3 regions of the Brevibacillus sp. NRS-1366 genome follow, and region 1 is predicted to be linked to each of the others. Evidence: riboswitches for the same ligand, from Rfam matches in the RefSeq annotation. Region 1 holds a riboswitch; each other region holds the start of a gene.
What was found. Region 1 has a riboswitch for lysine ahead of ACIFQN_RS23580 (amino acid permease). Riboswitches for the same ligand answer to the same signal wherever they lie in the genome.
Positions count from the first base shown of each region.

Region 2: linked by a shared signal. The riboswitch ahead of ACIFQN_RS20955 (aspartate kinase) and the one ahead of ACIFQN_RS23580 (amino acid permease) in region 1 are both predicted to bind lysine.
Region 3: linked by a shared signal. The riboswitch ahead of dapD (2,3,4,5-tetrahydropyridine-2,6-dicarboxylate N-acetyltransferase) and the one ahead of ACIFQN_RS23580 (amino acid permease) in region 1 are both predicted to bind lysine.

Region 1 is NZ_JBITPN010000028.1:20,304-27,013, forward strand. Features, by position in the region: gene cidR (cidABC operon transcriptional activator CidR) at 1-491, shown strand, start outside; gene ACIFQN_RS23575 (hypothetical protein) at 715-1,152, shown strand; gene ACIFQN_RS23580 (amino acid permease) at 1,245-2,693, opposite strand; lysine riboswitch at 2,813-2,998, opposite strand; gene speD (adenosylmethionine decarboxylase) at 3,094-4,443, opposite strand; gene ACIFQN_RS23590 (DinB family protein) at 4,609-5,103, opposite strand; gene ACIFQN_RS23595 (CGNR zinc finger domain-containing protein) at 5,274-5,828, shown strand; gene ACIFQN_RS23600 (alpha/beta fold hydrolase) at 5,975-6,710, shown strand, end outside; gene ACIFQN_RS23605 (hypothetical protein) at 6,705-6,710, opposite strand, start outside.
Region 2 is NZ_JBITPN010000023.1:39,895-51,384, forward strand. Features, by position in the region: gene ACIFQN_RS20925 (S8 family serine peptidase) at 1-2,990, opposite strand, end outside; gene ACIFQN_RS20930 (MarR family winged helix-turn-helix transcriptional regulator) at 3,186-3,629, shown strand; gene sdhB (succinate dehydrogenase iron-sulfur subunit) at 3,736-4,485, opposite strand; gene sdhA (succinate dehydrogenase flavoprotein subunit) at 4,504-6,261, opposite strand; gene ACIFQN_RS20945 (succinate dehydrogenase cytochrome b558 subunit) at 6,280-6,891, opposite strand; gene ACIFQN_RS20950 (DUF2507 domain-containing protein) at 7,258-7,710, shown strand; gene ACIFQN_RS20955 (aspartate kinase) at 7,764-9,002, opposite strand; lysine riboswitch at 9,256-9,443, opposite strand; gene uvrC (excinuclease ABC subunit UvrC) at 9,529-11,310, opposite strand; gene ACIFQN_RS20965 (DUF2164 domain-containing protein) at 11,352-11,490, opposite strand, start outside.
Region 3 is NZ_JBITPN010000015.1:13,678-25,167, reverse strand. Features, by position in the region: gene ACIFQN_RS07945 (hypothetical protein) at 1-1,335, opposite strand, end outside; gene ACIFQN_RS07940 (GapA-binding peptide SR1P) at 1,439-1,567, opposite strand; gene ACIFQN_RS07935 (lysophospholipase) at 1,701-2,507, opposite strand; gene ACIFQN_RS07930 (DUF3055 domain-containing protein) at 2,584-2,883, opposite strand; gene ACIFQN_RS07925 (MarR family winged helix-turn-helix transcriptional regulator) at 2,990-3,514, opposite strand; gene ACIFQN_RS07920 (DUF1885 family protein) at 3,697-4,125, shown strand; gene ACIFQN_RS07915 (glycoside hydrolase family 73 protein) at 4,292-4,930, shown strand; gene ACIFQN_RS07910 (DUF4912 domain-containing protein) at 5,176-5,538, opposite strand; gene ACIFQN_RS07905 (hypothetical protein) at 5,777-6,373, opposite strand; gene ACIFQN_RS07900 (N-acetyldiaminopimelate deacetylase) at 6,656-7,789, opposite strand; gene ACIFQN_RS07895 (aspartate aminotransferase family protein) at 7,793-9,007, opposite strand; gene dapD (2,3,4,5-tetrahydropyridine-2,6-dicarboxylate N-acetyltransferase) at 9,023-9,733, opposite strand; lysine riboswitch at 9,913-10,099, opposite strand; gene ACIFQN_RS07885 (flavodoxin) at 10,251-10,703, shown strand; gene ACIFQN_RS07880 (GNAT family N-acetyltransferase) at 10,823-11,389, shown strand; gene ACIFQN_RS07875 (EcsC family protein) at 11,369-11,490, opposite strand, start outside.

The sequences.
Region 1 (6,710 bases):
AGGTAGAGGCGGATGTGGCATCGGGGATGCTGGACAGCGGGGTTGTGTTATTGCCTGTAGATGAGGACTTGTTTGAATCATTTTCGTTTGTAAATGAAAACATCAAAGTAGTGGTGCATCCAACCCATGCATTGGCATCGAGGCAGGAAGTGTCTCTGGCTGAGCTCGCAGGAGAGCGATTTTTGGTATTTCACGAGGATTTTGCTTTGCATAAGAGAATCATTGACGAATGTGTCCGTGTTGGATTTCATCCCAATGTCGTCTACAAAAGCTCGCAGTGGGACTTTCTGAGTGAGATGGTAGCGGCCAACATCGGGATTACCTTGTTGCCACAAACCGTCTGCAGCGAGCTGGACCCCAAGCGTTTCCATGTCATGTCGCTGGTGAACCCGCAGATTAAGTGGCATTTGGCGATGATCTGGAGGAAGAATGCCTATCTCTCTTATGCCACGCGGGAATGGATTCGTTTTACTCAAGGCATGCTTCCTTAGGGCATGAACAGACAGAAGGATAACTAAAAATATGGTCTGGAGAGCACCCCGTAGGAAACATCGGAAAAGCCGATGACGCGAACGGGGTGCATTTTGTTCAGGAGAAGGGAAAACGTCTGAACTATCAAAATAAAAGAATGGAAATAATGTACAGAAAATTCATTTACTTATAATTGTATTTATGGTAAAAATAGGTTGTACCAAAAAATAGGAGGTAATAGATGTGAAAAAAATTGCACTAGGACTTACTAGCCTTGCTTTAGTTTTCAGCATTACCACAAGCGCTTTTGCTGCCACTACTTATTACGAATCAGAGCCAAACAATTCTATAGCTAAGGCTGATCCTTTCAGCCTCACTACGGGGGAAACTCTTCTGAGAGGTGTATTGGAGCCGATTGAAATCGAAGAAAATTGGGATTATTTCACAGTAACTCCCGATAAAACATATCAGGCCACGATCAAGTTCAATAATCCTTCTTCTCTGCCTAGTAAATTCCATTTCAAAATCCGAAATTCTTCGGGTCAAATCATTTCTAGAACTAGCACGAGCACAGAATCACTCTCTTTCTCATTTCAAAGGGGAATATCGTATTATATTGTGATCGACGGTAACGCTACCGATGACTATGTACCATACACGTTGAGTATTACGATTCCTTAATACGGTCACACAATTATTGAGATAATAGCTTCAAAGTAAAATAGGAAACCCCCTAGAGATGTGTTCAATAAATCTCTAGGGGGTATTTACACTTAAAGAGTATTTTCATCCATGCTGAAATCAACTTTATCAAGCGGCACCAGCTTGCTCTTTTTCGTGTATTTATAAACGAGCCAGACGATCAAGAAGAGTGGCAGGCCAATGTACGAGACCATCAATCCATTCCAGTCGATGCCGTCTCCGGTAAAAGCAGAGTAATTTTGTCCAAGAATAACGATACAGCAAATGATAAAAGCGAAAATCGGTCCAAACGGGAACCACTTTGCCCGATATGGCAGCTCTCGCAGGTCGCGTCCTTGCGCGAGGAAAGCTTTGCGGAAGCGGTAATGGCTAATAGCGATACCAAGCCAAGCGATGAAGCCTGACATCCCAGATGCGTTTAACAGCCAGATGTAAACCTCTCCTTCTCCAAACAAAGAGGACAAAAAGGCAAGCGCCCCGATCAGAGCGGTCAGGATCAAAGAGTTGATCGGTACACCGTTACGTGTGACTTTGGCAAACCATTTTGGAGCTTTTCCTTCCTTTGCCAGTACCCAGAGCATACGGGTGGAAGCGTACATTCCAGAGTTGCCTGCTGATAGAACAGAGGTGAGAATGACAGCATTCATCACCGATGCAGCAAAGGCAAATCCAGCTTTTTCAAAAACGATGGTAAATGGACTGATGGCAATGTCTGTAATGTCGCCGCTGATTAAGTTTGGATTGTCGTACGGAACCAGCAGGCCAATGATGAGAATCGCGAAAATATAAAAGAGCAAAATGCGCCAAAAAATTTGGCGAATCGCCGTTGGAATATTTTTAGTGGGGTTTTCACTTTCGCCGGCAGCTACACCAACGAGCTCAGTTCCTTGGAAGGAGAACCCTGCAATCATAAAGACACCCAAGAGTGCCATGAAACCGCCGTTAAATGGTGCGTCGCCTTTGGTAAAGTTCTGGAAACCTACCGATTCTTTGCCCATGATCCCAAAAATCATCAGAACACCAATGATGATAAAGACGATAACTGTCACGACTTTAATCAAAGCAAACCAATATTCCGATTCTCCATAGCTTTTGACAGATAAGAGATTAAGACTAAACATAAGGACGAGGAATAAAGCACTCCACATGATCGAGGGAGTATTTGGGAACCAGTATTTCATAATAAGGGCAGCCGCTGACAGCTCGACGGCAATGGTAATCGCCCAGTTGTACCAGTAATTCCAGCCAAGGGCAAAGCCCAGGGAAGGATCGACGAATCTGGTTGCATAAGTAGAGAACGAACCGGAGACAGGCATGAATGCTGCCATTTCTCCCAAGCTGGTCATCAGGAAGTAAACCATGATACTAATGGCGATATAGGCGACCAAGGCTCCACCGGGTCCGGCAGAGTGAATGGAGCCGCCACTCGCAAGGAACAATCCCGTACCGATCGAACCGCCAATGGCGATCATGGTCAGATGACGGGCTTTTAGACCTCGTTGCAATTGATTTTGTGACATACCTTTCTTGCACGACCTTTCTCAAAATGGTTTAACGGAAGGAAGGTCGGAAACGAAAAAACCGCCTATAGCCAAAAAGAGGCATAGAAGCGGTATCATCAAATCCCCACCAAGCCTTCACTGAAGATAGCACACCACATTTGCCGGCAAGCAAACGTGACAGTTCTGCCCCTTTCGGGTACAGCCCCAGCCCACGCGTACAGAGATACGCTATGAACTTCGGCGGATTTTCCTTTTCCAGTAGTCATTGATTTCTTCTGAATCTCGTACAGGAGCATATAAAAGCCGCGACCTCTATCCTCACCGTGAAAGATGAGGATAACATGTATGAAATTGATTTATTTATAAACTATATAGGATTGTGCGACATTAAGCAATGGTGAATATAGTCAGTCCCTTTTTAGCTGCCGCTTACCGCTTCTTGTTGATAAAATTCATGCAAAACCAGATTCTCCATTGTATTTTCGATTGCATCGGCTCGTTTCTCGAGTATACCCTGTTTGAAAGTAAACATGGTAGCCAGATCTTTTGGAAGGGTACGGGTCTGTACGGGAATGGTATCCGTCATTTGGGCCAGTGGTTTGTGTCCCGCAAGATGAAATCCCCAATCTCCAAAGGAGGGAACGAGACAGTGGTACGATTGCGTATCCAATCCTGCACTGTTTAATGTGAGCCCAATACTCCAATAAACCGTTGGCGCAACTTCCGGTGAAAAGGATTGGCAAACCAAGACACCGTCACCGGACAGATTTTGCGCAAGGCTTTGAAAGAACTCTTTGGTGTAGAGCGTACAAATCACTTCATCGGCTGGGTCAGGAAAATCCACGATGATGATTTGGTAGGGAGCATGCTGCGCGTCTAAATACTGGACAGCGTCCTGGGGATGAATATGCACACGCGGATCGTGGAGCGAAGCCCCATTCAAAGAGACGACTTCGGGCACGAGCTTGGCAACATCCAACACCATCGAATCCAGATCGACGAGATCAATATGCTTCACATCCGCGTACTTCAGAACTTCCCGAACGGCCAGTCCGTCACCGCCACCGACGATGAGCACTCGTTCATGGGAAGGAGCAAAAGCGAAAGCAGGATGGACAAGTGCTTCGTGATAAACTCTTTCATCTATTGAACTGAACTGCAACTGCCCATCCAGGTACATGCGTATATCTGTAGCCTGTATCAGTTCGATCTGCTGATATTGGCTGGTTCCTTTGAACAGCATGTTATGTTTGCCAGACAGCATTTCATTACGCTCTATCTGGTCATAGATGTCACCCCGGTTTGAAGCTGAATCCATTTCAAGCGCTACGCTGGAAAGAGAGTACTCTTCGGTGCTGTCTGAATCGCTTGACGATTCAATCTCGGAAAGCATAGCCCAGATGGCAGGGTCACCGTCGTCGTTACTGATGGAGCGATCCAGCCCGTATATAATCGCTCTTTCTGATGAAAGTCCACGTAAAAGTGTTTCTATTTCCGTAGCTGGATCATCGTCGCCACAAGTAAACAAATCAAAGGCGACATAGGAATACTCAGGCCACGTGTGAATCGAAAGATGCGATGTGGAGAGAAGAACAATTCCGGTTACTCCTTGAGGTTCAAAACGATGGAAGTTGGTTGCTAGAATCTGCATGCCAAGAGATGAGACAATTTGACTGAGCAGCTTCTCCAAATGAACGAGATCATCTAATAAAAGAGGATCACAATCGTAGGCATCTACTACTATATGGCGCCCTTTTACTTCTTTCAATGTACATCCCCAACCCATTTGCTCAAAGCGAACAACTCCTTTATCCTTGTGTACAATTAGGATACGGTTATGACTCGATAAAGGTTTGTACGATTGACACAGGAGAGCAAGAAATAGGTTGTACTTCGCCGCCAATAGCTACAGTAGTACAAAGACAGTAATGGTTTACAGAAAAGAGCGTCTTTCGGGCCACGAGCCTTGCAGCTTGCGAATTTGCACGATTTGTCCTGTGTGAAAAGCATCATGTAGGACAATGCTCATCACGCTTTGTCCTAAAGGGGTGGAGGGCAGCGGCTGGTCGAAGGCTTCTTCGCTAAGTAGGGTCAGCTTTTCGTGAATCTGCCGGTGGACATTTTTCATCCGGTCGACCGTGGCTTGCCATGCGTTCTCATCTTCAGGACCACCAGAGGGCGTAAAAGTGTCATCGTTGGACTCAGCGGAAAGAGGAAAATCAGTACCCAGTAAACGATGCAAAAGCCGTTCCTTGAAGTATAAAAGATGACTGACATTTTCCCAGATCGTGTTCGCTGCCAAGCCATCGGGACGCCAGCTGGCCTGTGCTGCAGTAAGGCCAGCGAGGGCATCCTTCAATGGCGGATACCAATCTTCCTTGTCATAGGTGCATTCCCATTCATGCAATAACAATTCCATCCGATTCATGTCCATCCTCCTCGTCTGTGAAACAGTTTAGGGAAACAGTATAATGACTCTAAGAATAAGGTTTGTAACTATCCAAAATGATTTTGGTGGTTACAATAAAACAATACCATATACTGGGTATAGAAAACAAGAGGGACTAATGCGTTTCGTTCAGATTGGGGGATCACACAGTGGAATGGCTGTGCATTGATTTTTTAAATAGTGATTGGCGCGATTGGCGTGGATCGGGAAGACGGGAAAACCGGCTGGAAAAACAGGAATGGCTAGAATCATTTTTACAGAAATGGGGATTGACTGCGCCTGTTCCCGCGGCTGAGGAAGTCGGCACGTCCCTGTTGCAGCTTCGGGAACAGATGCGGAGCATGGTGGAAGCGGTAGTCCAAGGAGAAGCTGTAAAAGCAGAAAACCTGGATACGTTGAACAGGGCGTTGGCTCTTGCCCCTGTGCATATGAAAGTAAGCAAGGGAGAAGGAGCGGACTACAGGCTAGATCAAGTGAGCTCAGTAGAGGGGTGGCCATATGTCATGGCGCGGATCGCAAGCTCTTTTGCCGAGCTTTTGACGAGTCAGGATGTGCAAAGGATCAAACTTTGCGACAATGACGATTGCAAATGGGTCTTTTTTGATGAGAGCCGTAACCGGGTACGCCGTTGGTGCGATGACAAAATGTGCGGCAATCTGATGAAAGTACGCCGATTCCGCGAGCGGCAAAAAGAAAAAGGGTGAAGCGCAAAGGCGTTTCGCCCTTTTATTGCTTGAAGATCCAAGAGCAGTGTCATACAAAAAATGGATTTCATGCAAAAGACGCACATGCAAAAGAAAATATAGACATAATAAGAAGCAGATAGAAGGGAACGGGATGGTGGTGACAGATGAGTCGATATCGGAAGCGATGGTTTCAGGCGCTTGTCTTGGTTGTACTGCTTGCAGCTTGTACAGCGATATGGTACCTGCGTCCGTATCAGCCTGATCAGGCGGCAGTTGTAGCCATGCAGGGAGGTGAAGGGATCACCGTCATAGATACGGGAGACTGGATTGCCTTTGAAGGGGGGGAAACACACGATCCGGGCGTGATTTTTTATCCTGGATCTCTGGTGAAACCGGAAAGCTACGCTCCACTCGCCAGATCCTTGGCGGGTTCTGGCTATCGCGTTTTCATCGCTCGGATGCCGCTTAATTTGGCAGTAAGTGACATGGAACGGGCCAATCAGGTATTAAAGGCATATCCCAAGCAGCCTTTTGTGATCGGAGGGCATTCCCTTGGAGGAGCTATGGCAGCTCGGTACGCATCTGATCATACGGACCGGATTCGCGGCGTGTATTTGCTGGGGGCTTATCCGGATAAACCAGGACGCTTGAAAGAAGCAGGAATTCCTGTCCTTTCGCTTTTAGGATCGCGTGATGGCGTGGTCAATCGGGAGAAATTCGAGGCGGGAAAAAAGTATTTGCCTGACGATACGAAATACATGTCCATTGAAGGAGGCAATCACGCCCAATTCGGCAGTTATGGCCAACAGAGCGGAGATCAGCCAGCTGCCATTACCCCGCAGGAGCAGTGGCAGCAGACAGCAGCGGCCCTAAAAGATTGGATAGCCAAGGAAGTCATGC
Region 2 (11,490 bases), on a different contig from region 1:
TTGTTAATAGACAGACGTACTCGGTCCATCATATCCTCACCCGAAACTTTTCCGCGTATGGCGACGTCCGGCTGTTTGGATATTTTCAGATACGAGAATAGATCATCAGGAAACTCAACGAATGGAGGTGTCGTATCACTTTTCCCGTTCAAATCAACCACACTAATATTGCCTGCGTAGTCAAACGCCACTACACTTATCTTTTTATCCGGCTGATTGATGATGGTGCTCGTCACTTTTGGCGAATAAGGTCCTCCTGCTTTTTTACCATTGACGTAGAGTACATAGCCTTGTACGTCTCTGTCCCGGCTACTCCAGTGGACACGATTTCCTGAGAGCGATGCTGAGATCACAGGGGGCTTGGTGTCGACCCGGATCGGCAAAGTCAAGGATTGCCAGTTCGCGTTTCGCCCGTCGATTTTAGCCTTAATGGCGAAATGGTAGTTCCCGTCTGCCACTTGCTCATAGCTTCCTTTTTCAGGTACGTATGCTTTGCCATCCCAGCTCCATGCTTCTCGCTCCGTATAATAATAGGCTGTACCCAGTTTGGATTGGTCAAATTTGCTTACCTTTTCATCCCGAACGAGAGTACGAATCGGCTTACCCGATTGGTCGGTTATTTCCACGATGACCTGCCTCGCATTGCGCAAAAAGGTAATGGAAGGGGCTGCGATATCGTAATGACCGTCTCCGTTCGGTGAAAAAGCTATCTGATTTGGATCAATCTGGACCGCTCCATCCTCGCTTACTCCTATAACGCCTAAGTAATCGCGGTACTTCCACTTGTCATTGCGCTTGTCATGGTACCAGGTCGTTTTGATGCCTGTCCGTTTTTCCTGGCTTCCTGCTTCCCACATTGGTTGATCCATGACCCGCGGCTCGTTCCAATTCCCATAAAATCCAAAGTAGGGTACGTGCAGTGTAGGAAGTGTCTTGTCGTCTGGCTGAAACGAAATATAGCCTTCTGCGAACAAATTACGTGCTGTTCCCTCTGGAATCTGGAGCGTCACTTTTACCTCAGCCCGATTGCCTGGAGCAACCGTGACGTGGGGTGCGGAAAATTGTAGCTTGGCCCCCTCAAGAGGCCCCTCCGTCAAGAGATTCACCCCATCCTTTCGTAAATCCGTCAACACCCCGAATTCATCCTGCAACTGGTACGTTATCGGTTTTTTGCCAAATTTATTGTCTACAAACAATGAAAATGAAGTTGTGGGGCCAATCTCTCCGAGTGATACCCCTGCCTTTCCTTTCCCATCAACGACGATGGTTGGAGTCTGGATAGCCTTGGCAATTTGCATCATTCCTGCGCCTTGTACACGCGGACTATAGGGCATTTTGGGCATACGGGCTTTCTCAAAGACTGCTACGCTTTGCTGTGGATCCATGATCGGTTTTGCTGTATTCATAGCCGCTGCTTTCAGCGTCTCCACGAGCTGCCTACCCTGCAGATTTCTCCCTTGCTTTTGATAAGCTTGCTTCAGGAGAGCCATGCCTCCTGCCACATGCGGGGTTGCCATGGACGTTCCGCTTTTCACTGCATACTCCGAGTCTTTGACTGTCGATAAAATCCCTCCGCCAGGGGCAGAAATCTCCGGCTTGAATTGCAAGTCGGGTGTTGGTCCCCAGGATGAAAACGCGGAGATCGTCCCGCCATCGGGATAAGGCATCGGATTTTGAGCAAACTCCCCATCGAATGTGATGCTCACTTTCTTACCTTTTTTTATAGCTTGCGCCAGTTGTTCACCCATTTGCTTCAAGACAGAGACGGCAGGAATCTGTTTGAGATGATCCGCGCTGATCAAAAGCGGCCCGGTTTCGTTATTGTAGATGATCGCTCCAACGGCACCAGCCTCCTTAGCTAAGCGGAGTTTTTCATCAAAGGAAATGTCTCCGCGCTCCAGAAGCACTATTTTTTCTTTTACCGAGACATTGTAGTCTTCCTTCTTCCCTTTCCCCATATAAACGAGCGGATACGACTTCAAAAGGGTTGTAACGGGGTTGATCGCCGCTCCAGTCCCCACATGCCCGTGAAGGTAGACGACACGTTCCAGACCCACTACGCCCTGCACGCCGAAGCTATAGCCTGCCAAAGTGGTAGCATTGACAGAGGCGACAGCCAATGCATCCGGAGCCAATCCTGGAGAACCGATCATCGCCACATCAGGATTTTGCGCTTGTACCTTATTACTGCCGAAGTACGCGTCATTTCCTGCCGCTGCAACCACTATCACACCGTTGTCTACCGCCCTTTTGACCGCCATTTGCTCCGTATTGCCCTCGTCTACATAGCCCGCTGAGGAACCGAGACTGAGATTGATGACATCCGCTTTTTTTGTAATCGAATCGTTAATCGCGAACAAGATCGACTCACTGAGTCCAGGCACCTCCCCTTGATAGTTCGAAAAAACCTTTTGGCTCAGGATCTGAGCCTCTGGAGCGACTCCCTTCATTTTTCCATTTGCCGCAATAATTCCTGCCACGTGAACTCCGTGCTGAGATTCGCCCACGTCCTCTGTCGTTTGATTACGGTCAGCCCAGTTGTATCCAGGGAGCACCTTTTTTGTCGAACCTGATTTTTGTTGTGCCAGCCTTTTGTCACGTGGGACGGGCATATCAGGATGCTTAGGATTGACTCCCGTATCGATTACAGATACCAGCATGCCTTCTCCTTTTACATCCCCTTCCTGCCAAGCCTTTGTCGCCTCAATCATCTCCAATGAGGAGGTCTGGGGTGACGATACCTTTTCACCTAAAAAGGAGTGCTCCGTACGTAGCCACTCATCTGCCGCCAGAAACCGGGCGTCACTCTCTGTCATCATTGCCCGCACTCCTGCAGTCAAAGGCCAATTTGCATCATGCAAGTCCTGCATGATCTGTGTTTGAAATGCGGTGGTGTCTATTCCAGCAAGTGCCTCAACCCTACTTGTATTTACTGTCGTCACGGGAAGCAAAACTAACGCCAACCCTAAGCTGAAAACCTGTTTTTTCATCGTTTGCCCCCTTTTTGGTAAAGCATCCATTGATTTAAGTTTTCACAGGGAAGCTCTAAGGTATTCCCTTCGTTGCAAATGAACAGTCAATAAACAAGCCGGGTTGAAATATATCGAAATACGTCAAACATTATGTGGAATCATTTTTGGTATAATAAGTTTTGATGCCTATCGGTACAAGGAGCTGAAACCAGCATGTCATCCAATCTAAAAGAAAGTATTGAGCGTCTGCAGGAGGCGTTTCGTTCTATCATGCGTGTAATCGGGCCTCAGTTGTCTGAGCCCGTCCCAGGATTAACAGGCCAACAATATTACATTCTGTATCAACTTGAACAAAAGGGGAGATGCACTGTCGGCGAATTGGCGGATTCCATGTGTGTCAAGCCTAGTGCCATAACAGCCATGATTGATCGTTTAGATAAGCATGACTACGTTATCCGCGACCGCGATGAAGAGGATCGGCGAGTGGTCCACATTCGCATGACAGACGGAGGCAAAGACATTTTGAGTCAGGCCAAACAAAAAAGGCAAGATACACTGCAGCAGCATTTCTCCGCTCTTTCTCCCGAAGAAATGGAGAGCTTTGTATCTTGTTTTGAAAAATTAGCCCTTGCGGTACATGCACCGAAGAAAGAGTGAGCCGTTACTTTGAGAAAGCGTTAATACCAGGGGACATAAGCTTACCTACAGTAAAAAAAGGCGTGCAAACCGGATAACCGGTGCACGCCTTTTTCATGGCAATCATTTACGAGAAGAAGAATTTCTTCACCGCATGTTTGGTTGTTTCTTTGTTCATATGAGCAATCGAAGTGGTGAGTGGAATTCCTTTTGGACAAGCTTGTACGCAGTTTTGCGAGTTACCGCAATCACCGATACCGCCATCCTCCATCAAGGCTTCCAGACGCTCATGCTTGTTCATCATACCAGTTGGATGCTGATTGAACAGGCGGACTTGAGAAATCGCAAACGGTCCAATGAAGTCGGACTTCGCATTCACGTTCGGGCATGCCTCCAGGCAAACACCGCAAGTCATGCATTTAGAGAGCTCATACGCCCATTGACGCTCTACTTCAGGCATGCGAGGACCAGGTCCAAGATCATGCGTACCATCAATTGGGACCCACGCTTTTACACGTTTCAATGCATCAAACATGCGGCTGCGGTCAATTGACAGGTCACGTTGTACAGGGAAGGTACTCATTGGTTCGAGACGAATAGGCTGTTCCAGCTTATCAACCAATGCAGAGCACGCTTGGCGCGGTCTTCCATTAATCACCATCGAGCACGCACCGCAAACTTCTTCCAAGCAGTTCGATTCCCAGTTAACTGGAGACGTTTTTTGTCCTTGCGCGTTGAGCGGATTGCGTTGAATCTCCATCAGCGCACTAATTACGTTCATGCCAGGACGGTATGGAATCTTGAACTCTTCCTTGTACGGAGTGCTGTCAGGGCTATCTTGGCGAGTGATAATCAGATGAATCAATTTTTCGGCCATGATCAGTTTCCTCCTCTCTTAGTGCTTCTTGTCAGACGTATAGTCACGTTTGCGTGGTGCGATCAACGAAACGTCAATGTCTTCGTAGTAGATTTCTGGTGCAGTCGTTTCAGCGTTGAACTTCGCCATTGTCGTTTTCATGAAGTTCTCGTCATCACGTTCTGGGAAGTCAGGCTTGTAGTGAGCACCGCGGCTCTCGTCACGCTTGAGCGCGCCGATCGTGATCGCACGGGACAATACCAGCATGTTCCACAGGTGACGGGTAAAGGAAGCACCTGCGTTGCTCCATTTATTCGTATCGTTGATGTTGATTTTCTTGTAGCGCTCCATCAATTCAACGATTTTGTCATCCGTTCTTTGCAGACGGTCATTGTAACGTACCACTGTTACGTTGTCAGTCATCCACTCACCCAGTTCCTTGTGGATCAGGTAAGCATTTTCTGTTCCGTCCATTTTCAGGATGTTGTCGTATTTTGCTTGTTCTTTACTTGCGTGGCTGTCAAAGAGTGCAGAAGACAAGTCATCCGAAGATTGGTTCAAGCCTTTGATGTACTCAATCGCTTTTGGACCGGCAACCATACCGCCATAGATCGCGGACAAGAGGGAGTTTGCACCCAGACGGTTTGCACCGTGTTGAGAGTAATCGCACTCACCTGCGGCGAACAGACCAGGAATGTTGGTCATTTGGTTGTAGTCTACCCACATACCGCCCATGGAGTAGTGAACGGCAGGGAAAATCTTCATTGGAACCTTGCGCGGGTCGTCCCCAACGAATTTTTCGTAAATCTCAATGATACCGCCCAATTTTACATCCAGTTCTTTCGGATCTTTGTGGGACAGGTCGAGGTATACCATGTTTTCGCCGTTTACACCCAGTTTCATATCTACGCAGACAGAGAAAATTTCGCGTGTCGCGATGTCACGCGGTACCAAGTTACCGTAAGCTGGATATTTTTCCTCCAGGAAGTACCAAGGTTTCCCGTCTTTGTAAGTCCAAACGCGTCCACCCTCACCGCGAGCAGATTCGGACATCAGACGCAGCTTGTCGTCGCCAGGAATTGCAGTCGGGTGAATCTGGATCATTTCGCCGTTAGAGTAGATAACGCCCTGTTGGTAAGCCGCAGAAGCTGCTGTACCTGTGTTGATAATCGAGTTCGTCGATTTACCAAAGATGATCCCAGGACCGCCTGTTGCCAAAATGACGGCATCTGCACGGAAGGATTGAATTTCACCGGAACGCATGTTTTGCGCAGTAATCCCGCGACAGGTTCCTGTATCGTCCAAAACGGCTCCGAGGAAATCCCAATATTCGTACTTAGTAACCAGACCCTCTGCTTCATAACGGCGAACTTGCTCGTCCAATGCGTAAAGCAGCTGTTGTCCAGTTGTTGCACCTGCAAACGCTGTGCGGTGATGTTTGGTTCCACCGAAACGACGGAAATCCAAAAGACCTTCCGGAGTACGGTTGAACATTACGCCCATGCGGTCCAGCATGTAAATAATACCTGGTGCCGCATCAGTCATTGCTTTTACTGGCGGTTGGTTCGCCAAAAAGTCTCCGCCATATACTGTATCGTCGAAGTGCTCCCATGTGGAGTCGCCTTCCCCTTTGGTATTTACCGCACCGTTAATACCGCCCTGTGCACAAACAGAGTGGGAACGTTTTACCGGAACCAGGGAGAAAAGCTCAACGGGAACGCCTTTTTCTGCTGCTTTGATGGTAGCCATCAAGCCGGCCAAACCGCCACCGACAATGATTAGTTTACCTTTTGCCATTGTTTAGTCCCCCTATCCCTACAGAATGAAAGCCGACATCGCACGCAAGCCGATGTAAGTTACGACTACGAAAACGGCCATAGTCAAGTATGTTGCAATTCGCTGGGAACGCGGTCCAACCGTAATTCCCCAGTGAACCAAGAACGACCACAGTCCGTTGGAGAAGTGGAAAACCGTACTAATAATCCCAATTGTGTAGAATACGATCATTGCCGGACTACTAAGAATGTTAGCCATCATGTCAAAATCTACTGTAGCACCCATTGCTTTTGCGATGCGCGTTGACCAAACGTGCCAAACAATGAAAATGAGGGTAATAACCCCTGTCAGACGCTGCCACAGGAACATTTGGTTCCTGAAGTAACTGAAGTTCCCTACGTTTTGCTTCGCTTGGAATGCGATGTAGAGACCGTAAACAGCGTGGAACAGGATCGGGATGTAGATGAAGACGAATTCAACAATCAAGATAAGTGGAACGCGATCAATCAGACTAACCGTCTGGTTGAATGCTTCTGCTCCGTGGGTTGCTTGATAGTTGGCTATCAAGTGGAACAGCAAGAAGAGCCCGATCGGAAACAAACCAAGAAGTGAGTGCAGCTTGTGGCTGAGAAAGCTATGGCCTTTCGCCATACAATGGTCCCCCTTTCGATGTATGTAGTGCTCATTTCATATGCCCGCTTTCGGTCGACAAAACGGCCTTGGCCGTTTTGATAGACCTTTCTCCCATATCCTAACCCATTGCGATTCTCGTTAGACATGACGAAAAACCGTCTTTCTTCTCGTCCAACCTTGTCGTAATGTGTCAAAATACGAAAAAAAGTTGGGCAAAACTTTGACCAAATCCAATTGTACTCTTGTCGACTGAGAGCGTCAAGCCAATCAATAGACTAAATCTATTGTTAGAATAACAATGCTCAATTCCGCTATTTTTCTCTCTTAAATTGGTCATGAAAACTGCCCCCTCCTCATAATCTAGTACAGACAGGAGGGAGCACAATGAAAGAGACGGATCAACTGGCAGCCCTGTTGCCTGCCCAAACGATTCCTTATGCTGAACGGATGAACATGCCCTATCTTGGCTATCATTTCCTCCGCGAAACGTTGACCAACACCCTGCTCGGTAATAGCGAAAGCCCCATTCTCTACTGGCTAGGCAAAGATATTGGTCGGAAAATCCCTATTCAATCGGCAAATGGCATCATTCTGCCGTTTATGAGACTTGGTCTCGGGCAATTAGACCTACTGGAGGCCACAGAGGAGTGCACGACCTATAAACTCTCGCATACGATTCATAGCTACCAGTCACCGGAACGTCTGTCTCGAACGCTTTCTCTAGAATCGGGGATCGTCGCCGGGGCCTTGGAGAGGTGGAAAGGAACAGAAATCGTAGCCCAGCTAGAAATAGCAAGCAACGATGATGTTCGGATTGTCACACGTAGCCAAAAATGAGCAATCGCTCACATAAGTAGCCCCCTCTACCTGCGGGGAGAGGGGGATTTTTCTCAGCCGTGCACGACAGCTGTTTCAGCTACATCCAGGCCATAGGCTGTGTGGAGACTGCAAACTGCCAGCTCTGTCAGGCTTGCTGGAATCACGCATGATACTTTGATATCAGAAGTAGATACCATTTTAATAGAAATTTCCTTTTCAGCCAGGACGCGGAACATTTCAGCTGCAACTCCTGGATTATTGATCATGCCGGAGCCTACAATGGAAACCTTGGTCAGGTTTTCCTCGAAGTCTACTTTTTCAAAGCCCAGCACCGTCTGATTCGCGCCAAGCGTATCCAGCGCCTTTTTCAAATCATCTGCTGCTACTGTAAAAGAAATGTTCGTTACCGCGGCATCATAGGAGCTCTGGATAATAATATCCACGTTCACCTGGTTGTCAGCCAAAGTATTGAACAGGCGGGAGAGGGTTCCTACCTTGGCAGGCATACCGACAACCGTAATCTTTGCTACATCTTCGTCATGCGCGACTCCACTTACTACTCTTCCTGTTTCCATATTGGCAACCTCCTCAACGTACGTACCATCTTCACCAGTAAAGCTGGAGCGGACCACCAGCCGTACCTTGTATTTCTTAGCAGCCTCCACCGAACGCGGATGCAAGACTCCAGCTCCAAGATTCGCTAGCTCAAGCATCTCATCATAGGAGATCGTGTCCAGCTTGCTTGCTGCCGGGACCATACGTGGATCAGCTGTGTATACGCCTGACACGTCTGTAAAGATCTCGCATTTCTCTGCCCCCAGGCTGGCTGCTAATGTGACCGCAGATGTATCCGATCCACCTCGGCCAAGCGTAGTAATTTCACCCTCATCGCTGATTCCCTGGAAGCCTGCTACGATCACGACGCGTCCACGACTCAGTTCGGCTTGGATTCTTTCCGAATCAATCTGCTTGATTCGAGCTCGACCGTGAATCGCTTCCGTCGTAACGCCTGCTTGCCAGCCAGTCAAGGAAATAGCGTCATAGCCTTTTGTGTGCAAAGCCATTGCCAAAAGCGAGATGGATACCTGTTCCCCCGTGGTCAAGAGCATATCCATTTCCCGCTCTGATGGGTACGCGGTGATCTGCTTAGCCATGTCTACCAATACATCCGTAGACTTGCCCATCGCCGAGACGACCACGACCACATCATGCCCTTCCTCTTTATAGTTGATGATTCGATCCGCTACTCGTAAAATTCGCTCAATGGTACCTACAGAGGTGCCTCCGTATTTCTGCACGATCAACCCCATGCGGCTTCTCTCCCTTTTCATATCCAATGATTTATCAGGTATGGTTTCTGTTTTTTTTTGTATGGTTTCGTCTGATTTTTATCTGTATGGTCTCTATCGTATACATGAATTCGTACTATTAAAAAAAGGCATCGACTAGGAATAAGTACCTGCCGCTGCCTATTGTTTCGACATACCGGTTCCTCCCCTCCAATACACGCGGTCCAGTCCATGTAGCATGACAGAATCAACCATCATGACTCACACGGACTCACCGTGAGATAGCTCTCCATCTGGCAACTGGTGATTGCCGAGATGACAGTCCTGCATTTATTCAATGCAGACCCAGCATGGAGAAAAGCGGGTTCCCCTCCACACTTCGGCGAATTCCCCTTTCCCATACCCTTCACAGATACCCGATCTCAGGGTGGTACTTTTGGTTTTCGCGCCTCTACCTCACTCCATATATGGAAGTGAGGCTTACTATTCTGTTTGAAAGGCATTATATCATGGGCTGACAAACAGTTCAATCGTTTTTCACGATTTATTACGAATCTACCTTCCGCAAATGGGCGATAATTTCTTTTGCCAGCTTGTCACCGATTCCTAACTGGCGGAAATCCTCTACGGTTGCCTCACGCATTTTCTTCATCGAACCAAAATGAGTAAACAGGAGCTTGCGCCGTTTTTCTCCAATGCCAGGAATCTCATCCAGTTGGGAGGAGAGCATCGTTTTGGTTCGAGATTGCCTGTGAAAGGTGATAACAAACCGGTGCACCTCGTCCTGAATACGCTGCAACAAATAAAACTCGTAGCTGTCTCGTTTCAAATTCACAGGCTCAGGCGGATCTCCGTACATAAGCTGAGCTGTCCTGTGCTTATCGTCTTTTGCCAAACCACAGACCGGAATATAGAGCCCCAGCTCGTTTTCCAATACATCCATCGCTGCACTGATTTGCCCTTTTCCCCCGTCGATGACGATGAGATCAGGCATCGGCTGGTTTTCCTTGAGCAGCCGGGAATAGCGGCGACGAATGACCTCTCGCATGGATCCATAATCATCGGGACCTTCGACTGTTTTGATTTTGAATTTGCGGTATTCCTTTTTATCGGGTCGGCCATCGGTAAAGACGATCATCGCCGATACAGGCTCCGTACCTTGTATGTTGGAGTTGTCAAAGGCCTCGATGCGATGAGGAACGCCGATACCTAGAATGTGACCGAGATTGTGCACGGCCTGGACGGTACGGGCATCGTCTTTAGACATGAGCGCAAACTTCTCCTGCAAAGCAATCCGCGCGTTTTCCGATGCCATTTTTACCAGTTCACGCTTCTTGCTGCGTTTGGGCGCATGCACCTTGACCCCTAACCAATCACTTAACAATTCCGTGTCACTTTCTTCGGGCAACAGAATTTCTTTCGGCAAGGCGTTCTGTTTGTCGTAATAGAATTGACTGACGTAGGACATAAAGTCTTCGCTTTCATCCCCGTAATAAGGAAAAGACGTAGTCTGGCGCTCAATCATCTTGCCCTGACGCATATAGAAAATCTGGATGCACATCCAGCCCTTCTCCACAGCAAATCCGATAATATCCCGATCTACCGTATCGTTAAACGTAATTTTCTGCTTTTCCATCACCGCTTCGATGCTTTTGATCTGATCGCGGAATTCCTTTGCCCGCTCGAACTCCATATTCTCTGAAGCTTGCATCATCTTCTCCGTCAACTGCTGCTTCATCTCTTCGTGACCGCCATCGAGGAATCGGCTGATTTCCTCTACCAATCGGCGGTTTTCCTCTGCTGTCACCTCGTACACACAGGGGGCGAGGCATTGTCCCAAATGGTAATAGAGACACACTTGCTTAGGCATATTGCGGCATTTGCGCAGCGGATAGAGGCGATCCAAAAGCTTCTTCACCTCGGAGGCATCCCCAGCATTCGGATACGGACCAAAATAACGTGCCTTGTCTTTCAAGACCTTGCGGGTAATTTCCAGACGCGGCTGGGCTTCATTCGTAATTTTGATATAAGGGTAGGTTTTGTCATCGCGGAGCATGACATTGTAGCGCGGATCATGCTTTTTGATCAGGTTGCACTCCAAAATAAGCGCTTCGATCGGAGTAGATACGACAATGTACTCGAAGTCTACGATTTCACTGACCAAGAGTTGCGTCTTTCCATTATGACTGCCTGTAAAATAAGAGCGGACGCGGTTTTTGAGCACTTTGGCCTTTCCCACGTAAATAATTTCCCCGCTTGCGTTTTTCATCAGGTAGCAGCCTGGCTTCTCTGGCAGGACGGCCAGCTTATCTTTCAAGGAGCTATTCATGGCTGCTCCCCTCCTTCATCTATTTATCTAAAATATTGGCTTCACTTGGTTTTGATTGGCTTTTCCAGCACGTACAGCTCATCCTCTAGAGAACTCATGCGTTCTGTAAGCAGCTTCCGGCTATCTTGTACTCCTTGATTATAAAAGAAGGGACCTAGCTCTTTGGAAAAAAAGGCAAGT
Region 3 (11,490 bases), on a different contig from region 1:
TGAAAGGTCAGTCAGCATAAGCTCTGTTCGACGCCCTTCATTCAACCAAAGCAACTGATTGCCATCCAATTCGTACAGCTCATCACTCGGATCGTGTTTAGTGCCTCCATCAGTGATTTGTGTTTCTACACCTTTGCGAATATCGTAGGAAACGAGCGCATCCTTACTGTCATCATACCAGACGACATAATGGTTGCTCACGAGCGGGCGGCTGGGATCTGCCTTCGCTTTGCTGATGACTTTGCTCGTATTTACCTTTGTATCGTACAGGACTACAGAGTCTACCCTTTTCGCTCTGGAAATGTAGACCACATAACGGTCACTGCCGTCAGGTTGGCTTGGTTCTCCCGCTACATCACCCAAAGGTATCGTTTCTCTTTCATCGATGTCGTAAAGATTAAGGTGAAGCTTCTTATCGCTGTCTTTTTTCGCGTACATCACGTAGTTTCCATATACACGAGGTCCATTCCCTTTGAAAATAGAGCTCGCAATCTGTCTGCTAGAGGATTTGTTTGAATCGGCGCTTCTCAGATCCCCATCATCAACATACACGTAAGTGGTTTTATAATTATGTACGTCCTGTTTGTCACCGGAGCCTTCCGTTAATTGCTTGTTTCTTCCGGTGTCAATAGAGTAAACATAAATCTGGCTGTAGTCGGATGCCTGGTTCTCATACAAGATTTCGTCATTATAAATGGTTGGACGAACTTGAGCCCCACGTAAAGTTACCGCTGCCGTTTCCTCTTGGGCATCGATGTCGTAGTAGTAAATATCCGCGTTTCCTTCACGACTGTCTTCCCACGCAACATAGGAATCACTTACAGTAGGATGGGTTGCTTTTCCACTTGTCGTGACTTGTTCCTCTTCACCAGAAGAAATATTGTACAAGAAAATGTCAGTACCTTTTTTACTTTTATTCGACCAAACAATATTTTTTCCGGCAATTTCTACATCCTCGGCAGAACCTGAGCCATCCGTCACACGCGTTTCTTCGTTTTTGGAAATGTCATACATGTAAACATCTGAGCCACCATCTCGTGAATCAAGCCAAACGACATATTTCCCATCTACTTTGGGGCTTTTCTTGGTAGAGCTTTTGTTCCCAATCTTGGTCTCTGTATTTTTTTCAATGTCGTATAAGGTAATGGTATTCTCACCTTCATTAATCCAAACTGCATACTTCTCAGCAATGTCGAAACCGGCCTGTGAAATTTCCGGTTGGCTTTGGGAGAGCTTTACCTCTTTTCCACCAGATGCGAATGCCGGAGTCCCGCTCCACAGAGAGGTGACCAACACAGCAGCGGCCAACCAACTCTGCATGGGTTTTCGCTTCATGAAACAATTCCTCCTTTTGCAACAATTTATATACTTCTCCATTATCCCCCAACATGAAAAGGTTGTCAAAAAAAACAGGCCCTAAGTCTAGGCCTGGTAGCGTTTATCTTTCTTTTTCCTGTTTTTCAGTAGGACGGCAATCGCAGTTGCATACGGCATAAAGCGTTTTCACCTGATTACATTCAAAATGCTCAATGATGATTCCACAAGATTGGCACACAATTGTTCCCATCTATGTTCCCTCCGCATTCACTTGCCTAGGCAGTGTGTGATGGTCATATTATCGCTATATGTGATGATATATCCATATTAATATGACACACCATTAGGAGTCAATACGGTAATTACACATAATTATTAATTGATTAGTATGTCACATTTCGACTTTTTTTGTTCAACCATGTTCCTATCTGTTGTAATACTTGTTCACGTTCAGGCTCGTTCAGTATTTCATGGCGCAACCCAGGAAAAAGCTGAAATTCAGTGTCGGTACATATCTCTGTTGCGAACCGCTCCACTGCGTCCGCGTCTATGATTGAATCATCCCCCGCCTGCAATACAAGCAGCGGAATGCTTAGGTACTCTCTTTCCTCCCACGCTTGACCCATCGCACGATGCAACTCGTGAAACCACCGAACACTTACCTTTGGGTAATTCAGCGGATCACTCTGATAAGCTGCTTGCACTGCCTTATCGCGCGAGACCATATCTGCTGTAATTCCATTCGGTATGGCAAGTGTCGGCCACACACGATCCAGCCACTGGGCTAGCTGTGCTTTCCAAGCCGGTACTGCTAGCTTTAATTGCACACAAGGGGACGTCAGGATGAGTCCAGCCAGCTCCTGCCTTCGCTCGTAGTTTTGGACAAACCGCGTTGCAACGAGTCCGCCAAGGCTGTGCCCCATCACAAAAACAGGCTGATTCTCTTTTGCTTCAGCCAACGCCTCTTCTGCCCATCCTCGGACCGTCTCGACATACTGAGCAAATGAATCAATATGCCCCCTCGGCCCCGAGGAACGTCCCCATCCAGGCAAGTCGCCAGCATATACAGCCCACCCGTGTTGATTTAAAAAAGTGGCCACATGCTCATATCGCCCATAATGTTCTCCGGTTCCATGTACCAGTACGACGGCCCCTTTTTGATCGGAAGTAAGCCATTTATGCGTAACCATGATAATCTCTCCCATGTTACTTGCCCCGCGATCAGGACATGTAAAAACGAGCAGAAGAAGAACTTCTGCTCGCTACCTAATACTGATTTTCTTCAAGTGACAAGCTTGGCAAATATTCCTGGAAAAAGCTGGCAAGGGCCTCTGCTTGACTTTCTGAGCTCAGTCGAAATATCTTTTTGAGATACCCCGGGTTTATGGCGTCCTCTGAACTGAGAAGGGTAGATTGCCCCGTCTGCATACAGATCACCAACGGCTTCCCATAAAACTTGTTTGTAAATACAATACCAAAGTCGTGGCGAGTTCCCTCCGATACAAATCCGAGAAAACGTACATTGGCGTTCTCCGAAACGTCATATAAGTGGTCGTAATGCTCCATCAGCAATCCCTCCTCGTCTTCATTTGGTTCCCGAATACTTTTTGAGTAAATATTCGGAGTATTTATAAGTATACGCGAAAACCCCAGTTTTTGCTACCCGTTCCCCTTAACTTATTAAATGTTTCGGGTTCAGAACCCGGTCTTCGCCTTCTTGAATCCATCTCACTTTTTCCGCTCCGTGCAAGGATTGAGCGACAAATGAGAGACATTCAAAGAACAACTCCACTACCGCTGTACTGTAGCGTTCCTCCATTTTCTCCAATGCATACGTCAAACGAAAAATATCTGGAACACTCCGGCGGCTGGCCTCTAGAACTTCCTTCCCTTTTTGAGTCGGATAGACATGAACAACGCGTCCATCTAACTCCGATTTTTCGATGGTCACCATCCCTTTCTCCATCAATTTTTTAATATGAATGACGATAGAAGAGGGGTGCCAGAAGGTCCAGTCCGCGATTTGCGTAACGCGCACTCCTTCATAGCAGTAGATAATCCAGAGAATGTTTAGCTGTACAGAGGAATCTAACTCGGCTTCCTTTGCAGCCTTCTCCCAGTCTTCTTTGTTCACAACATCAATGGCGCGCATCGTGTTTAACGCTTCGAATACGTGTCTGATTGAGGCCTCCTGCATGGGTATATTCCTCCATGATCCTTGATCTTTCATTCTTCGACTATATAAACAGTAGTTATATTTTACACTTTTCAGAAAAGACGCGCAATTACTTTTACTGGCAAATTACCGGCATTGCCAAAGAGTGGAAGCAATGCTACACTAAACGCAAATATTTATCGGTATTAGGAGTGAGTTCAATCGTGAAACTGCAATCGGCCTACATCTATTTCGTAGAGGGCTCCACAGCCGCTCAAGCAAGTATTGACGACGTGAAAGCCAAGTTTACGCGATACATTGATATGACCTCCAAAACGGGTCAACAGCTTGGCTGGTCCTATGCGGATGCCGCCTTCCCTTACATACTTGAGGAACATCCGGAAGGTAAGGACTCCTGGTTCCTGCTAAAGGGAAAAGATCCGAATATGTACAAGGCGATTGTCGTAGGTGTCGGATCTACCGAAGAAAATGGGAAAGAAAAGCATTACATACAAATTTCTTTGCCACAGACAGCTACCCACGGGGACAAAAACAAGGCAAATGAGTATTGCCGTTATCTGGCCCGCGACTTCAAAGCTGAGCTCCATCTGTTCAACAAACGCATTCAGTATTTTCAGCCACGCAAGCCATAAGCATGAAGACAAAAAACTCTTCCCAAGGCCTTCTCATGGGGGAGCGACTTTTAGTGGAAGATTTACAGCAGCCGAAATCGGTCGGCTGTTTTTTCATTTTATCCCCTCTTTGCAATCTTTCTCATAGAAATACACAGTATTGATTACAAGGAAAGTGGGGACTTTCATGGAAGCACAAGCTTTTATTGATTTGGTTGCAGGCTCCGCGAGACAGTCGTTCTTGACATATCACCTGTTTCCGTCGGTTACAATCGCCCAAGCCATTCTGGAATCCGGCTGGGGAAAAAAAGTACCTGTAGACCCGGCAACAGGTCGTTCCTCCTACAATCTATTTGGGATCAAGGGAGCCGGAGTGGCTGGTTCTGTCAAGATAGTAAGCAACGAAGTAGAGCAAGGACAGGTCGTACCGCGGACATCGGAATTCAAAGCGTACTACAACTATCAGCAATCCATCGACGATCACGCCCAATTCCTGTTAAAGCCAGCCTACAAAAGAGTCGTTACTGCTGCAACTCCCTATGAAGCCGCACAGGCCCTCTCGAAAGCCGGGTACGCCACCGACCCAGAGTACGCGACAAAGCTGACTCGCCTCATCGACACCTACAACTTGACGCAGTACGATCAATTCACAACGGAAGAGCCCTCTTTCTATCCAGCATGGAAACTGGATCTGGGCAAACGGGCATTGAAAGAGGGGCTCATAACCTCACCCGAATGGCTAAGCAAGCTGGATGAACCCATGCCCGTCTGGGCCGTGCTTGCCGTCGCACTCCGCTTGCTAGACAAACAACGTCAAGCCCCATAACGATGTAACAACCCATAATCCCGTTCTGGCAAGGTACACGAGATGATGATACTATTACGGAATATCAGGTGAGATGATGTGCAGGATACAGAGAAAGACCCTCCAGTGGAGAGTCTTTCTTTTTCATGGAAAAACGCTTAAGGGTAGACGAGGCCATAGCTTAAACCTTCTGAGATACATAGACAATTATCGGTCAAGAAGAAGCAGCTTCCTCGAATCGAAGCCGATTAACATGAGCACGTTGATCAAATCATTTGAGATCTCGATAGCGAATAAAACCTTCCGTCCACCATCCGAATGCCCAGATCTACGCAATATTCCAGTCCTTGCGTCACTCCGTACAATATCCACTCGGAAGAACGGTGGTTGATATCAAAATCAGTGTAAAGGTCAGAGCCATCATCGCGGATCTCTTTGCGGTCAGTCACATCGAAAAGGCGTAGGACAAATGGCAGCTCGGCAAACGGGATAGCAAACTTTTTCTCTACCTCCTGCTCGAACTCCTTCGTCATGTTCCACTCTGCCTGGATGGATTGTTCATCTTTCCAAGCAATGCATATACTCGGGCCTTCTACGTCTGTGGATGACCGCGGGGGATTTGTCTCCATTCGCTCCCATCGTTCCTTTCTTTCATGTACTTGCTGTAACCATAATATATTGGCTTTTCCATCTATTATACCATGGGAACGAGCTATGTGGAAACGCATCCAAGCCTATATTTTTACGTATAGGAATGTTTAGTGCCTCACAGTATAAAACATCCTTGTTTAAACTTTCCGGTACGCATAAAAACCTTCCGCTAAAACGCGGTCGCTCCTCGGTGAGCAAGCTTCGATAGTGGTTTTTTTACCGCCCAACTGTAAATGAGTTTTCTCCAACAACCACGTACGATTTGAACTTGTCAGACTTCATTTGGACTTGAATCTTGTATGTGCCATAGCTTTCCAGCTTTGTGGAAACGAATGGCTCAGAGAAGTAAAAGCTATTGGCATTTTGTGTGGAGTATTTCCATTCCTTCCCTTTGTCGACTTCCTTGCCATCTGGTGCAATCAATACTAGCTGCATTCTCAGATCCTTGGCTACGGGAGCATCATCCACTTCGACAAAGACGTTGAAAGTTCGCGGAACGTTTTTATCGCTATATCCTTTAACCGGATTGCTAAATACCACGTTTTTATTTCGTGTCTGCTGAATGCCTTCGACAATCAACAGATTCACATTGGGTTTGACGATGTCCATTTTGCCCGATTGTTGATCATATTCAACAAAGCCACCCAGCTTGTTGACCAGCTCTTCCACCGATTCTGCGTTTGAGAGAGGCATGTTGCTTCCCACCCGTTCTCCACTCAGAAAAACGTGCATTGCACCTTCCCCCAAGGCGGTGGCCGTTCCCACACCTGCTACAGTCAACGCCAACAAGGCCGACAACCATGCTTTTTTCATGTCATAATCCTCCTGTATGTTTGCGCTGCAGCGCTTGTTATTCCGAATTTTCTTCTCTCTACTTTATACGCCTAAACAAGCAAATAGTTGTGGTCCAGCCGTAAGTTTTTTCAACAATATCCACACTATCCACAAGTGCTTCATTACCAGGAAGAAAGACTTATTCACAACAGTTGTTAATAACTACTTACTACCCTTGACTCGTCCGCAGCTTAATGACATAGTTGCAACAAAAAAAAGAGCAGCTCCTTACAAAGCCGCTCTTGCCCATCAGTATTCGAATTATGACTGCTCAGAAAACCAGGTGAAATAACGGGAGACCAGTCGAATAGCGACCGCAATTGCTTCTTCACTCGGCTCGATCTTGGAGTGGTGCAAACCGTACGGAGTATGAACCCCCAGCCAAAATAATAGCCCGGGGATCTCTTTCAAAAAGTAGCCGAAGTCTTCACCTGTCATCGCTTCCTTGCAATGAATGAGGGTAACATCCTCGCACTCTTTTTGCACCCAATCCATGAAGTCCTTTGTCAGTTCCTCATTGTTATACACCTGGCAGTACCCGCAACCGTAATCAATCGTTGCAAAGCATTCGAAGCCTGCTTCCACGCCTTTTACCAAGGCTTCAATGCGACTTTTGACAAGTGCCATCGATTCCATGGAAAAAGTCCGAATCGTTCCTTCCAGCCGCGCTTTTTCTGCAATGATGTTTTGCTTCGTTCCGCCTTCGATCTTGCCGACTGTAATCACAGCAGAATCGAGTGGATCAATATTGCGGGCGACAACCGATTGGAGCTGTGTCACCAAATGACTGCCAGCAACCACCATATCGTTGGACTTGTGCGGAAAAGCAGCATGACCACCTTTTCCGACCAAATCAATAAATAATTCCGATGTGTTGGCAAATAAAATCCCTGGTTTCGTAGCAATGTGTCCAACCGGATATTCCGGCGCGATGTGGAGAGCAAAAATGTAGTCTGGTCGCCAGAGGGCGAATTCCTCGCTCCCCATCATTGGCTCAGCACCACCTGGACCTTCTTCTGCTGGTTGAAAAAGAAACAACAGGTCATCAGCAATCGGAGTATGGACAAAATGCGTTAAAAGTCCAAGTGCAATTGCCATATGCATATCGTGACCACAGGCATGCATGTAGCCTTCATGAAGTGATCGGAACGGATAAGAGGTCTCTTCTACGATCGGCAATCCATCCATATCGGTCCGCCAGGCAATCGTTCGTTTGGGAGCGGTACCTGCAATCCTGACGAGAATACCCGTACGCCAAAGCTTTATCGAAAGACGCTCTTGTGGGAGCGACTCCAGATAATCGAGTACATACTTTTGCGTCTTTACTTCTTGAAAGCCTGGCTCCGGAATTTGATGCAAGTCACGGCGTATCTGAGTAAATGTGAAAGTCTCCATCCCTTACGCCTCCTCCCGAATACCAGAGAGAGCAGTTAGATGACGAGTAAAAACGTCCAGAAAACGATCGACATCTGCTTTCGTAAGGGTCAGCGGCGGCAGCAGCCGAACGATCGTCTTTTGTGTCACGTCGACGAGAACACCTTCTTCGAGCAACTGTTGCTGTAAATGACTTGCCTCTTCTGGCGTTACACTAAGTGGAATCCCGACCATCATGCCTTTGCCGCGCAGTTCTTGCAACTGCTCACCAAGACGCTTCCGAAGCCCCTCCAGCTCATTCCAGAGGTAGTCGATCACTTCATCAACACTTGCCGCAAATGCAGGGTCTAAGAGCTCATCCATAACGGCATTCCCCAATGCGGCGGAAAGCGGTGAGGGAGCAAAGGTCGTTCCGTGATCGCCCGGTTTAAACTGATTCATGAGTTTTGGCCCGGCAATTACGCCACCAAGCGGTAAACCTCCGCCTACCCCTTTTGCAAACAAAATCAGGTCAGGCGTCACGTCAGTATGCTGATAAGCAAAAAGCTTCCCCGTACGTCCCATACCTGTCTGGATCTCGTCCATGGCAAACAGCATGCCTTCTTCCTGGCAGATCGCTGATACATCTTGCAGGAAAGTCTCCGAAAGTGGAAGCACACCGCCAGATCCAAGCACAGGCTCCATCAATACAGCAGCTGGCTTTACCTTCTGGCAAAGAGCCCGCAGTCCAGCCGTATCCTCTGCATCCAGCTCAAAGACAGAAAAAGCGGGCTGCGGGAAATCTTGATAGACATGTGCTTGTCTGGTCAAACGAACAGCCCCCAGTGTCCGACCGTGAAAGCTGTTACGAAGGACAACAATTCCCTCGCGTCCCGCTCCCTCGGTTTTTGTCCACTTGTGGATCAGTTTGATCGCAGCTTCTGTCGCCTCGGCCCCGGAGTTGGTAAAAAACACCTTGCCGGGGATCGTATGCTCGACCAGACGCTGCGCAAGACGAATGGCAGGCTGATTGAGAAAGACATTCGAAATGTGCAAAAACTGTTCCCCTTGCTCACGAAGGGCCTTTAGAATACGTGGATGAGAATGACCAAGCACATTCACGGCGAGTCCAGTAAACAAATCCAGATACTTTTTGCCATCTGTATCGTACAGGTAGTTGCCTTCTCCTTTGACGATAGCAATTGGCAAACGTTTGTACGTGGAGACGATATATTGTTCATCAAGCGAACGCCAATCCATGACCACACTCTCCCTTTAGAGCTGACGTAGTTCCTGTTTGATTTCTGTCTTGGAGCGAGTCTTGTCGTCGATTTGCTTGATAACACGCGCCGGCGTACCTGCAACTACTACATAAGGCGGTACGTCTTCGATTACTACGGCACCTGCTGCTACAACAGAACCTTTTCCTACACGAACACCTTCGAGAACGACAGCGTTGGCACCAATCACTACATCATCCTCGATCACAACAGGCTGTGCGGATGGTGGTTCGATAACACCGGCAATGACGGAACCCGCGCCGATGTGGCAGTTTTTGCCAATCGTTCCGCGTCCGCCAACTACTACATTCATATCAATCATCGTACCTTCGCCGATAACTGCACCGATATTAATCGAAGCACCCATCATAATAACAGCGTTGTTCCCAATCGTTACTTGGTCGCGAATGATTGCACCTGGCTCAATACGAGCTTGGATACCCTTGGTGTCCAAAAGCGGAATGGCAGAATTGCGGCGGTCGTTTTCTACCACATAGTCTTCGATCTTTTCAGCATGCTGCGCGAGTACAGGCTCGATTTCTTTCCACTCGCCAAATACGACACCTGTTCCTCCAGTAATAAATGCCTTTGCATTTGCTCCGAAGTCGATCCCTTCCAGATTACCCTTTACGTATACCTTTACTGGTGTTTTCTTTTCGCTTTTTTGAATAAACGCAATGATTTCGTTAGCATCCATCATGTTCACAGGTGAGTCCTCCTTTTAATTAAGAAACAAATAAATGAACCTCTGCACAAGGCCTGCTCACGGAGCAGCTCCGCAATTTGCGAATGATTTTTATCGCTTTTGGAAAGTAGAATTTCCTCCACGTAAAAAAAGCAATGAGTGCATTCGCTATCTCATTGCTTTCGATACTCCGCAAGCAAATCGTAAATAGCGCTCCACAAAAGGCTGACACCTTTCATGACAGGATGATCATTATTCACGAGCCACCCCAACCATTGCTATTCAGGGGAACAGCAGCAGCTTCGGCGCTTTAGCCTTTCCGTCTTTTCCCGTCCCCTACGGATATCGAAAAGATGTACTCTTCCTCGGCGCACCTCTATTTAGACCTTACTATGATAATTTCATTTAACTCTACCAAAATCAATCCGTTGTGGCAACTGCTTTGTGAAAACGAATATTTCATTGACAATGAGAATCATTTTCATCATTTTGTTTACGAGAATGATTTTCATTTCCTAAACTTGGAGGGGTGCGTTTTATGAATATTCTGGTTATTTACGCAAGCATGTCTGGAAATACACAAGAAATGGCTGAGGCTATCGCAGATGGTATCCGCTCTACTGGTGCTGCGCTAGTGATAAAAGAAATAATGGATACCCATGCAAAGGAACTTGAGTTATATGATGGGATCGCGCTCGGGGCTTATACGTGGGGCGATGGGGAGCTCCCAGACGAATGCCTGGATTTCTATGAAGAAATGAATGAAATTGATCTGAGCGCAAAAAAAGTCATCGTATTTGGCTCGTGCGATTCTGCTTATGAGCATGTCGGCGCGGCTGTTGACATTCTTCTGGAGAAAGCCCGTGAGCGTGGAGCCGAGACCCCGCTGGAGGGCCTGAAAATCGAGCTTACCCCTACCGCCAAAGAAGTAGAGACGTGCAAAGTATATGGTGTTTCTTTTGCGGAGCTTTTGGAAGTGTCTAGTTCGTAATTTTTTTGTTAATTACGCCTTTTCTAAAGAAGAGGATCATGATACACTATCGATCCACCAATTTACTTAAAGAGGATGTTCAAAAAGGATTGAACAAATCTCTTAAGGAGGATCGTGCGATGTCATTACATACGGATATGATTTATTTGCGCCCTCTTGAGCTGCAAGATGCAGCCAAGCTGCTAGAGCTTCGGCTGCGCAACCAAGACTTTCTAGCCCCTTTTGAGCCGATTCGCCCTGCCTCTCATCTGACACTGGAAGGTCAACAGCAACAGGTGGCCGATGCCGTGCGAGACTTCGAGGCTGGTACTGGCTTTGCTTTTGGCGTCTTTCTTTCCAAAAAAGATGAAATGATCGGGCGTGTCGCTTTGTCCAATGTCGCTCGCGGTGCTTGGCAGAATGCAACACTCGGCTACTTTATGGACAAAGATTGCAACGGAAAAGGCTATACCACATCTGCCGTAAATCTGGCTCTGCAATATGCCTTCTCGGATGCCAATCTACATCGGGTACAGGCAGCAGTGATGCCACGTAATCTTGCTTCGATTCGCGTGTTGGAAAAAAACGGATTCCGCCACGAGGGGTTGTCTCTGCGGTACTTGCAAATTTACGGCAAATGGGAAGATCATATTATCTTTGCCATTACTGCCGAAGACCGAGAGCGATTAAACCTCGTGACCATCTGATTGACGCAACCGCTCCAGGATTCGCCTTTTTTGGTACAGCATCATGCCAGCATGGGCGACATCCTGAACGGTTGAACGATTAATATACGCCCCGAACAAAA